DNA from 3 places in the Exiguobacterium sp. s7 genome. Region 2 is predicted to be linked to each of the others. Evidence: riboswitches for the same ligand, from Rfam matches in the RefSeq annotation. Region 2 holds a riboswitch; each other region holds the start of a gene.
The links. A riboswitch is a leader RNA that binds a small molecule or an ion and turns the genes downstream of it on or off. The one in region 2 is predicted to bind S-adenosylmethionine.
Positions count from the first base shown of each region.

Region 1: linked by a shared signal. The riboswitch ahead of KNP79_RS11510 (aminotransferase class I/II-fold pyridoxal phosphate-dependent enzyme) and the one ahead of KNP79_RS02740 (methionine ABC transporter ATP-binding protein) in region 2 are both predicted to bind S-adenosylmethionine.
Region 3: linked by a shared signal. The riboswitch ahead of mtnK (S-methyl-5-thioribose kinase) and the one ahead of KNP79_RS02740 (methionine ABC transporter ATP-binding protein) in region 2 are both predicted to bind S-adenosylmethionine.

Region 1 is NZ_JACSLO010000009.1:24,733-28,009, reverse strand. Features, by position in the region: gene KNP79_RS11515 (iron-containing alcohol dehydrogenase) at 1-454, opposite strand, end outside; gene KNP79_RS11510 (aminotransferase class I/II-fold pyridoxal phosphate-dependent enzyme) at 451-1,626, opposite strand; SAM riboswitch class I at 1,704-1,804, opposite strand; gene KNP79_RS11505 (AI-2E family transporter) at 1,980-3,080, shown strand.
Region 2 is NZ_JACSLO010000002.1:28,129-31,405, forward strand. Features, by position in the region: gene KNP79_RS02730 (PTS sugar transporter subunit IIC) at 1-818, opposite strand, end outside; gene KNP79_RS02735 (thioredoxin family protein) at 1,042-1,299, shown strand; SAM riboswitch class I at 1,753-1,858, shown strand; gene KNP79_RS02740 (methionine ABC transporter ATP-binding protein) at 1,937-2,965, shown strand; gene KNP79_RS02745 (methionine ABC transporter permease) at 2,955-3,277, shown strand, end outside.
Region 3 is NZ_JACSLO010000017.1:7,425-10,701, forward strand. Features, by position in the region: gene KNP79_RS14350 (2-hydroxy-3-keto-5-methylthiopentenyl-1-phosphate phosphatase) at 1-158, opposite strand, end outside; gene KNP79_RS14355 (2,3-diketo-5-methylthiopentyl-1-phosphate enolase) at 155-1,312, opposite strand; SAM riboswitch class I at 1,382-1,483, opposite strand; SAM riboswitch class I at 1,689-1,791, shown strand; gene mtnK (S-methyl-5-thioribose kinase) at 1,873-3,027, shown strand; gene mtnA (S-methyl-5-thioribose-1-phosphate isomerase) at 3,024-3,277, shown strand, end outside.

The DNA of each region.
Region 1 (3,277 bases), on a different contig from region 2:
AATATTCATATGGAGAGCGCGAGATGACCCGCGAGTCAACGATGACCCGTTCGATGACGACGCGGAACATGTCGTAGCGGTCGTAGCTCCCGTCCTCCCGATAGACGACGCTGAGAGGCGTGAACGCCGCACAGTTCGAGGCGAGTGTCGGGACGATGATGAGCGGCACGTTCTGTTGATAGGCGACGAGTTTGGCCGTGTCGACGAGCTTCCCGCCCCCGATGGCGATGAGGACATCGACGTCTTCAAAAATCAGCCGTTCGACTTCCTTGTCCGTACACTCCCCACGGAACGTCGTGGCCGGATAGTCCGTGATGGATGGATGGACGGCCCGCACGACTTCGTACCCGTTCTGACCGCGCAGGACGTGGGCACGTCGGCCGTCGACTAAGTCATCAAGACGGTCGAGCGCGTCATCGGCGTGGTCATATTCAAGGACGGCCTGACGAATCATGCCCGCACCTCCTCATAGGCGGCAAACAACCGCTCGATTCGTTCGACGGCCTCATCGATTTTCGGCTCGGGCGAGACGAGGCCGAAGCGGACGTATCCGTTCCCTTCTGAACCGAAGAAATAGCCCGGTGTGACGGCGACTCCTGCCTCGTACAATAACTTACGCGAGAACGATTTGGCATCGCCCTCGGGCACTTTCGCCCAGACGAAGAACGAACCCTCCGGCGGCTCGACGGCCCAACCGGCCCGGTTCAACCCATCGATCAGGCGATCACGCCGTGCCTCATAGAGTCGGGCCAAATCGTCCCGGATGGAGCGTGGGGCCTCGAGCGCGGCGACAGCCGCCGCCTGGATGGCCGAGAACACGCTGACGTGGACGTGGTCCTGATACGTATTGATCGCCTCGATGATGTCCGCGTTCCCGATGGCAAAGGCGACGCGCCAACCGGACATGTTGAACGCCTTCGACATCGTATATACCTCGATCCCGACTTCTTTCGCCCCTTTCGCCTGCAGGAAGCTCGGCGGGACGTGTCCATCAAACCCGATGCTGCCATACGCGAAGTCATGGACGACCATCAAGTCCCGCTCCTGGGCGAACCGAACGGTGTCATCAAAGAAGGCTGGTGTGGCGACGGCCCCCGTCGGATTGCTCGGATAGTTCAAATACATGAGTTTCGCCCCTTCCGTATCGAGCGTCTCATAGTCAGGGAGGAAACCGTGCTCCTCGCGTAAGATGAGATCACGGACGACGGCACCGGCGAGTCGTGCCCCGGAGATGTAGTCGGGATAGCCCGGGTTCGGCAGCAAGATCCCGTCCCCTGGCTCGAGCACACATTGCGGCAACGTGATGAGTCCGGACTTGGAACCGATGAGGATCGCGACTTCCGTCTCGGGATCGACTTCGACGCCGTACTCATTCAAGTAAAACGTCGCCACCGCTTGCTTCAGACGGGCCTGACCGCGGAACGGACCGTATTGATGGGTCGAGGCATCAAGGAGCGCCGTCTGAAGTGCGTCGCAGATTGGGGCGGGCGTCGGCAAATCCGGCGTCCCTTGACCGAGTCGGATGATATCGCGACCGGCCTGTTCAAGTGCTGCGACTTCATCGGCGAGTCCGACAAAATGTTGGGGTGGTAAAGTTTTAAGTAAGTGTGAGCGTCTGTCTGTCATGAATAGTCCTCCTATGCAAAAAACACCCCTTTCCGCGGAAAGGGGTGTCGAGATACGGACGTATTCAAACAACCACCTTTCCATCTCTCAAGGTCACCTTGCTGGAATTAGCACAGTATTGGAACAATCTGTTGCTGAAGCTTCATCGGGCCAGTCCCTCCGCTTCTCTTGATAGAAAGTGTTTTTATATGCGATTTGTCTTTTTGTAATATGTCACTTAGTTAACCAAACGTTACCAATCTTGTCAATCCTTTTTCGAAAATGGGTGTGGCCTATTGAATCCCGATAAAAAAAAGGTCATAGTACAAAGTGAACACTATTCTACAAAATTTAAAAGATGAGGGGATGGACCTTTGGAATTAAATCGTCAATTGATTTGGAAGTTGAGCGTGATCGGATTGATTCTGCTCGTCCTATGGAAAGTCATCAGTGAACCGGACACGATTTCTAGTGTGTTGCACTACACGTTCCAGTTGCTGACGCCGATTATCATGGGAATTGCCATCGCGCTGCTCCTGAATACCGTCCTGTCCTATATAGAAGAACGGTTTCAATTAAAACGCTATCAAGGTTTGCTGATCGTTTATATCGTCTTCATCGGGATTCTTGTCATCTCCGCTGTGACATTGTTCCCGCGCATCTACTCGAGTGTGGCCTCACTCATCGAAGAGCTCCCGTTCTACATCCGACAGATTGACGGGTTCCTCGCCAAGTTGAACACGTACTTGAAAGAGTACAACGCGACGATCGCCCAAGCCATCGATTTCAGCCGCTTCGAGGAACGTTACTCGGGCTGGGTCGAGACCGCCGTCTTGTCGTCGGTCAGCTACGTGTCGAGCTTCACGATGACGCTCATCAATTTCTTGATTGGGATCGTCATCTCAATCTATCTGTTAAAAGACAAAGAGGTTTTTGCCCGCATGTTCAAGCGGCTGTTGTATGCGATGTTCCCGGTCGCGTCGGCTAAGACGACGATCGACATCTTTCAAGAGATGGATTACATCTTCAAACGCTATATCATCGGGAAGTCGATCGACTGCCTCATCATCGGGGTGTTGGCCGTCGCCGGTCTGTTGATCATCGGGGCACCTTACGCGCTTCTACTCGGCGTCATCGTCGGCGTCTTGAATTTTATCCCGTACGTCGGTCCGCTGCTCGGGATGATTCCGGCGTTCATCATCACCTACTTCTATGACCCGTTCACGGCGCTCATCGTCCTCTTGTTCATCTTCTTGTTGCAACAATTCGACGGACTCTGGCTCGGCCCGAAGATTCTCGGCGACAGCGTCGGCATCACCCCGTTTTGGGTCATCACCTCGATCATCATCGGGGGTAGCCTGTTCGGTCTCGTCGGGATGTTCATCAGTGTACCGGTCACGGCGATGATTCAAGTCGTGTTCTCTCGGTTGATCGACTACCGGCTCAGCCGAAAGAATTTGAACGAATTATTATGACACATTGACGATTTATGTTGACACATTTCACGGAAATATCATAATCTTGAAGAGAAGACAGTCCAATGCAGAAAGGAGAGGTACCGATGTCAGTCATTCAACGCTCGCACGTCCAAGTTCATATTGACCGGCAGGCGCCTCTCCGTGATTTGAATCCGTGATGTCGCCTGCCTTCCGAGGCATGCCTAAGATCGTAG
Region 2 (3,277 bases):
CTGATCGGCGTGCCTTCGATCCGAAGGATGCCTGCGAGCGCTCCGAGGATGGCCGCATTGGCGAGTACGGGCAACATCATGATCGGACGACGGACGAAGTTCGCCATTTGAATCTTCGGTGACCCGAGGAAGTGGGCGATCGACGTTCCCGTCGCGTTCATCTGCCAGCCGGCGATGGCGAGACCGAAGCCGGCGGCGACGACCCCTAAGTTGGCGGCCCCGGCCGCGACACCAGACAGACTGATCGCTGTGGCGATGCCGACCGTCGAGATTGGCGAGACGATGATGAGCGAGAACGCCATCGCGATCAACATACCCATCACAATCGGCTGCAGTTCCGTCATCGTCATAATGATCGTCCCGACGTATGTGGTGATTTGTGAGATGTAAGTGAGCAGGAACGCCCCGATTCCTCCGGCGACGACGATGACCGTCATCGGTAAGACGAGTACCGTGTATGTCTTCAAGCGTGGCGACAACTGCATGACGAGGAACGTCGCGAGAGCGGCCGTCACACCGGCCGTGATGACGTCACCGATTCCAGCCATGAGGAACGCCCCTTCTTCGATGCGGATGGCGCCGCTCCCGACTTGGGTCGCGATGCCGATCGTGCCGGCCTCGAGTGCCGAGCGTCCGAACTGCATGGCGACGGCGACACCGATGATGACCGGTAAGAGACGCATCGCGATTGTCGTCGCATCTAAGATGAACTGCAGTGACGGAACATAAGGTAAGATGGCTTTCGTTAATTCACCGAGCAAGGCGCTCGGGATGAGGGCGATGAGGATGGCAAGACTGAGGCCGTTCAAGACGTTCATCAAAAACTGTTTTCTGGTAAGCTTCTCTTCCGTCATTGGGGATTCACCTGTCCTTTTCTACTGGTATGCTGTTATGTACAAAAGCAATAAAGTTAATGACCATACTATGCCTCTTTCTAGCAAGCGTCAATATAAAATGTTGAAATGTTCAGAATTTTCCATTTGAGCACAACTTTTGAACCGACCGGTCCGGATTCATATACTTAGAGGAGAGGTGAGAACAATGATTACTGACGGATTCTTATATATATACGCCCCGATGTGCGGTACATGCGCCGTGGCCGAGCGGATGCTCTCGGTCGTCGAGGCCGTCGACCCCGAACTCCAGATTGAAAAGCGCGATGCCAACTTTATCCCGAACGAGCTCGAGGTGTATCAAGTCATGAGCGTCCCGGCGCTATTGAAGCTGGAAAATGGCCAAGTTCGCGATCGTTTGTATGCGTTTCAAAACGTCCAGCACGTCCTATCTTTCGTCAAATGAGATAGGATGATTAGAATAATCTGAAAATTTTAAATAATCAGTTGACACAGAAAGTTCACGAATGATATATTCATTACAACATCTTACTTGAACACAACATAGGTCGAGATTTTCCCGTCAGCAAGACGTTTTCGAACAACCGTTGCATGAGCTTACGCGATTTCAGGTGGACCTTCCCTTCGATTGTCCCCCAAAAAAATCAAGCGTCGGGGCACCGGTCGCGTAATTGCATGGTCCGTTCGAAGACCGAGTGATGATCGGGTAAAAATCCCCCATATAAGGATGAATGCTCTGATCGGGCAAAAGAGGTTCATCTATGGGTTGTCCTTCAGTGACTCAAGTTGCTACGTTCTGTGTCATCCTCGGATGGCACCTTTTTTAATTTGTCTGAAAAAAATAGTTTGACATGAAAATAATGTGTCGCTATGATAAAGCTAATCAAATACGCAACCACTCTTATCAAGAGAGGCTGAGGGACTGGCCCTATGACGCCCAGCAACCGCGGAGCAATCCGAAATGGTGCTAATTCCAGCAAGGTGTAAACCTTGGAAGATGAGAGCAATCGTTGTCCGTACCGATAAAGTACGCACGTTTGCTCAAACGTGCGTACTTTTTTTGTTGTCAGGAGGGAAATGGATTGATTCAACTACGCAATGTGGCCAAATGGTTCGATACGAAAAACGGTCGGGTCCAGGCGGTCGATGATGTGTCGCTTACCATCGAAAGCGGCGAAATTTTTGGAATAATCGGATATTCAGGGGCGGGGAAGTCGACGCTCATCCGCTTGCTCAACCGACTCGAGGCACCGTCTAGCGGTGAAATCGTGGTCGCCGGCAGCGAGCTGACGAAGCTCACGCCTAAGGAACTACGCGGGGTACGTAAAAACGTCTCGATGGTGTTCCAACACTTCAACCTATTATGGTCGCGCACGGTCGCTGAGAACATCAGCTTCCCGCTCGAGCTCATCGGGGTACCGGCCAGCGAACGCAAACGCCGCGTCCAAGAACTTGTCGAACTCGTCGGCTTAGGCGGACGGGAAGACAGCTATCCGTCGCAACTATCGGGCGGTCAAAAGCAGCGAGTCGGGATAGCCCGTGCGCTCGCTACGAATCCAGAAGTGCTCCTCTGCGATGAAGCGACGAGCGCACTCGACCCGAAGACGACCGATTCGATTCTCGAACTGCTCGTCAGCATCAATAAAAAGCTCGGATTGACGATCGTCCTCATCACCCATGAGATGCACGTCATCCAAAAGATTTGCCACCGCGTCGCCGTCATGGAGGCCGGGAAGGTCGTCGAGACCGGACAAGTCGCCGAGGTGTTCCAACATCCGGAACAGCCGATCACGAAAGAGTTCGTCAAACAGATCGGCGCGGTCGAAGACATGTCGCTCACGTTCGAGCACTTGAAAGCGCGTTATCCGAGCGGTCAAATCGTCAAGCTCAAATTCTTGAACGAGACGGCCGAGCAACCGATTCTGTCAGAAGTGTTGAAGCAACATGACATCGGCTTCAACATCATCGGCGGGAACGTGACGCAGTCACAAGTCGGTGCCCTCGGGACATTATTCATCCAATTGATCGGAGAGCCGGCTGAAGTCGAGCGGGCCATCGCCTCAATCCGGTCGCAGGCAGTGGAAGTGGAGGTAGAAAGCGATGTTTCCTAATGTAGATTGGCAAGTCATGCTCGAGCAAACGTGGGAGACGCTCTATATGACGCTCGTCGCCGGAGCCGCGACGTTCGTCATCGGTCTCGCCCTCGGGATGCTCTTATACGTCACGAACGAACCGCTCATGATGAAAAACCGTCCGATTTACACGGTCATCAGCGCAATCGTCAACGTGTTCCGGTCGATCCCGTTCATCATTTTGATCATCTTGCTCATCCCGTTCACGTTACTCGTCGTCGGGACGATGCTCGGATCGACGGCAGCGTTGCCGGCGCTCATCATCGGTGCGGCTCCGTTCTATGCGCGGAT
Region 3 (3,277 bases), on a different contig from region 2:
AACATTTGACCGACCCCGGATCGGATGGAAATCCGTTGCTCGAGGACCGCGTCTTTCAACTCGACCCAAGCCGGCGGGGCGAACGCCTTCATCAACGCGATGATATTGTCTTCCGCCGTAATCGTCCCGTCAAAGTCGCAGAGGATATGGGCCGTCATCGTGACGCCCACGCCTTCAACGCGGTATCGAGCTCGTCCGTCTGCCCTTCGGTTTGACCGAGTACGTGAGCGATGGCTTGTCGGAACGCACGAGCCCCGGCGGCTGCACCGTCCGGATGACCGTGAATGCCACCGCCGGCGTTGATGACGACATCCGTCCCGAAGTCCCGAATGATATCGGCGACGAGTCCCGGATGAATCCCCGCGGACGGGACCGGCAAAATCGGCTTCGACCAATGTGGTTCGGCACTCTGGTCACGAATCACGAACGCCTCGTCGCGCGGTGTCGCAAGTGAGCCGTACGGTGACGGGAAGAGCGTCAAATCGGCCCCGGCGAGGCGAGGGAGTTTACCGAGCAAAAGCGAATGACTGATTGATCCGGTCAAGGCGCCGGCAAAGGCCGGATGTGCCAAGATCGGGACGTGGATATCCGGATCGTTCGCGAGTTCGCGCAGTGCGTCGAGACCGTACGTATAGACGTTGAACAGGAGCGCCGTCGCACCGGCCTCGATGAGACGGAGCGCCTGGTCACGCAGACCGAACACGGGGCCGCTCAGCGTGATGGCGTACAGGACGCGTTTCCCGGTCGCCTCGAAGTGGGCTTGAATGACGTCCGCTCCGATCCGGGCCCGTTCAAGCGACGGGGTGAGCGGGTTGTCGTATAAAATCTCGTCGTCTTTGACGATATCGATGCCACCGGCGAACTGATCGCGGAGTTGCTGCTCGAGAAACGCGAGGTCACGGCCGATGACGCCTTTGAAGATGCTCATGACGAGCGGGCGATCCTGAACGCCGAGCAACTCACGAATCCCGTCGACACCGAACTTGGCGCCTTTGAAATCAGAGGCGAGCGTCTCCGGCAACGTCAAATCGATTAATCGGACCGAATCATCGAGGGACAGTTTCCCGAACGTCGTCGTCAAGATGGATGAAAAGTCAGGGCTGACATTATGTAACGGATAGCGGATTGTGAAGCGGCTCGTCGTGTCCGTATGTGTGGTTGATACGACCTCACCTCGGAACGCCTGTAACTGCTCTTGCTCTAAGTGAGGCAAGTCCGTCCATGTGCCGACGGTCAGCTCGAGGGCGATCTTGTTGGCGACGGTCGCGACCGCGTCCGTCCGTTTGATTTCATATGTGGCAGTGATACTCATATGGTTCCTCCTTCCAGGCAAACAAAAATGACCCCATGCCGAGGCAAGAGGTCATCATAAAAAAATGAACTCTTATCTCTCAGCTTACGCTGCAAGAATTAGCACCGTGCCATCTCTGGTCGGTTGCTGCGACATCATCGGGCTTGTCCCTCCGTCTGCTCTTGATAAGAATGTGATTTGAAGTTGTGAAATTTAATTGAATTTTTGCACAGAATCATCACGTCGTCAATTCCTTTTTTTCCAAAAAAAATATTTTGGAAAGTTGTTTCCATATATGCACAAAAAAAGACGGAGGTGCACCGAGAAAATGACGTTGACAATTGTGACGTCGAGTCCGTAATATTCAGCACATAAGTTCACCGAATCGAATAAACCACTCTTATCGCGAGTTGGCAGAGGGAATTGGCCCGATGACGCCGCAGCAACCGACCACTAGGCACGGTGCTACATCCACCAGACGAATGTCTGACAGATGAGAGGAACAACCAGTTTGGCTGTGCCTCTTTCTCGCGGAGAAAGGGGCTTTTTTTGTGGGCAACGTACAGGAAGGGGAAAACATCATGTCATATCAACCATTTACAGAACAGACCGTCGTCGAGCATGTGAAAACGTTGGGGTTAATCGAAGACGGAGGCATCACGCATTGCGAGGAGATCGGGGACGGCAATTTGAACCTCGTTTTCCGCATCCGACAAGGCGAAACGAGTCTCATCGTCAAACAAGCGCTCCCGTATGCGAAAGTCGTCGGCGAAAGTTGGCCACTCACACTTGAACGGGCGTGGATCGAGCAGTTGGCATTGCGCGAATTCGCCAACGTCGTCCCTCGTTTCGTTCCAATCGTGCTTGGTAGTGACCGCACGCTCGCCTACACGATTTTAGAGGACCTGTCAGATTTTGAGATCGTTCGGACAGGCTATTTGGAAGGGAAAACGTATCCTGAACTGGCCCGCCATGTTGGTGAATTTTTAGGCGAGACGCTGTTCGCGACGTCGGATTACGCGGCCGGACCGATTGCGAAGAAGCGGATTGAACGTGACTATTACAACCCAGAACTGTGTGACATCACCGAGAAACTCATCTTCACCGACCCGTTCAAAGACGCGGAGTCGAACAACATCGAGACGGCGCTGCGAGAAGATGTCGAACGCCTTTGGCAAGACCAAGCGCTCAAAGTCGAGGTGACGAAACTGAAAGTCGGCTTTGTCACGAAACATGAGGCACTCCTACACGGCGACCTACATACGGGGAGCATCTTCGCGACTCAACAAGAAACGAAGATTATCGATCCAGAGTTCGCGTTTTACGGACCGTTCGGCTTCGACCTCGGCCAAATCATCGCCCATTTGACGCTGTCGACGTTCCATGACCCGCTCAAACGCTTCGAGCGTTTCACGGACGTCTTGACGGTGTGGGAGACGTTTGAGAAGACGTTTCGGGCCAATTTTGAACGCGCCGTCGAGCCGTTCAACACGGACGGTTTCGTCGACGAGTTGTTGCGGACGATTTTCAGCGACACGATCGGCTACGCCGGTTGCGAACTCATTCGCCGTGCCGTCGGACTGGCCGGTGTCGCCGATCTCGAGACGTTGCCGGAAGCGACGCGGCTCGAACGAAAACGTGACGCGCTCTCCCTCGGGACGGCGCTCATTAAAGAACGCCACAGCGTCGAATCGATTGACGACTTGGTGACACTCCTGTCGGGGGTGCGCGTATGACGGTCCAAAACATCCGTTTCCATTCACAGACAGACGAACTCATCGTATTGGATCAGACGTTGTTGCCGCATGAAGAGCGGTACGTGACGATTGAGACGCTCGAACAGGCCGAACATGCCATCGAGACGCTCCAAGTCCGCGGCGCCCCGGCCATCGCATACTTCGGGGCGTTCGTCCTCGCCAAAGAGGCGGGCCGGTTAGTCGACGATCCGGACTTTACGCGTCGGCTCGACCTCGTCGGACGCCGCTT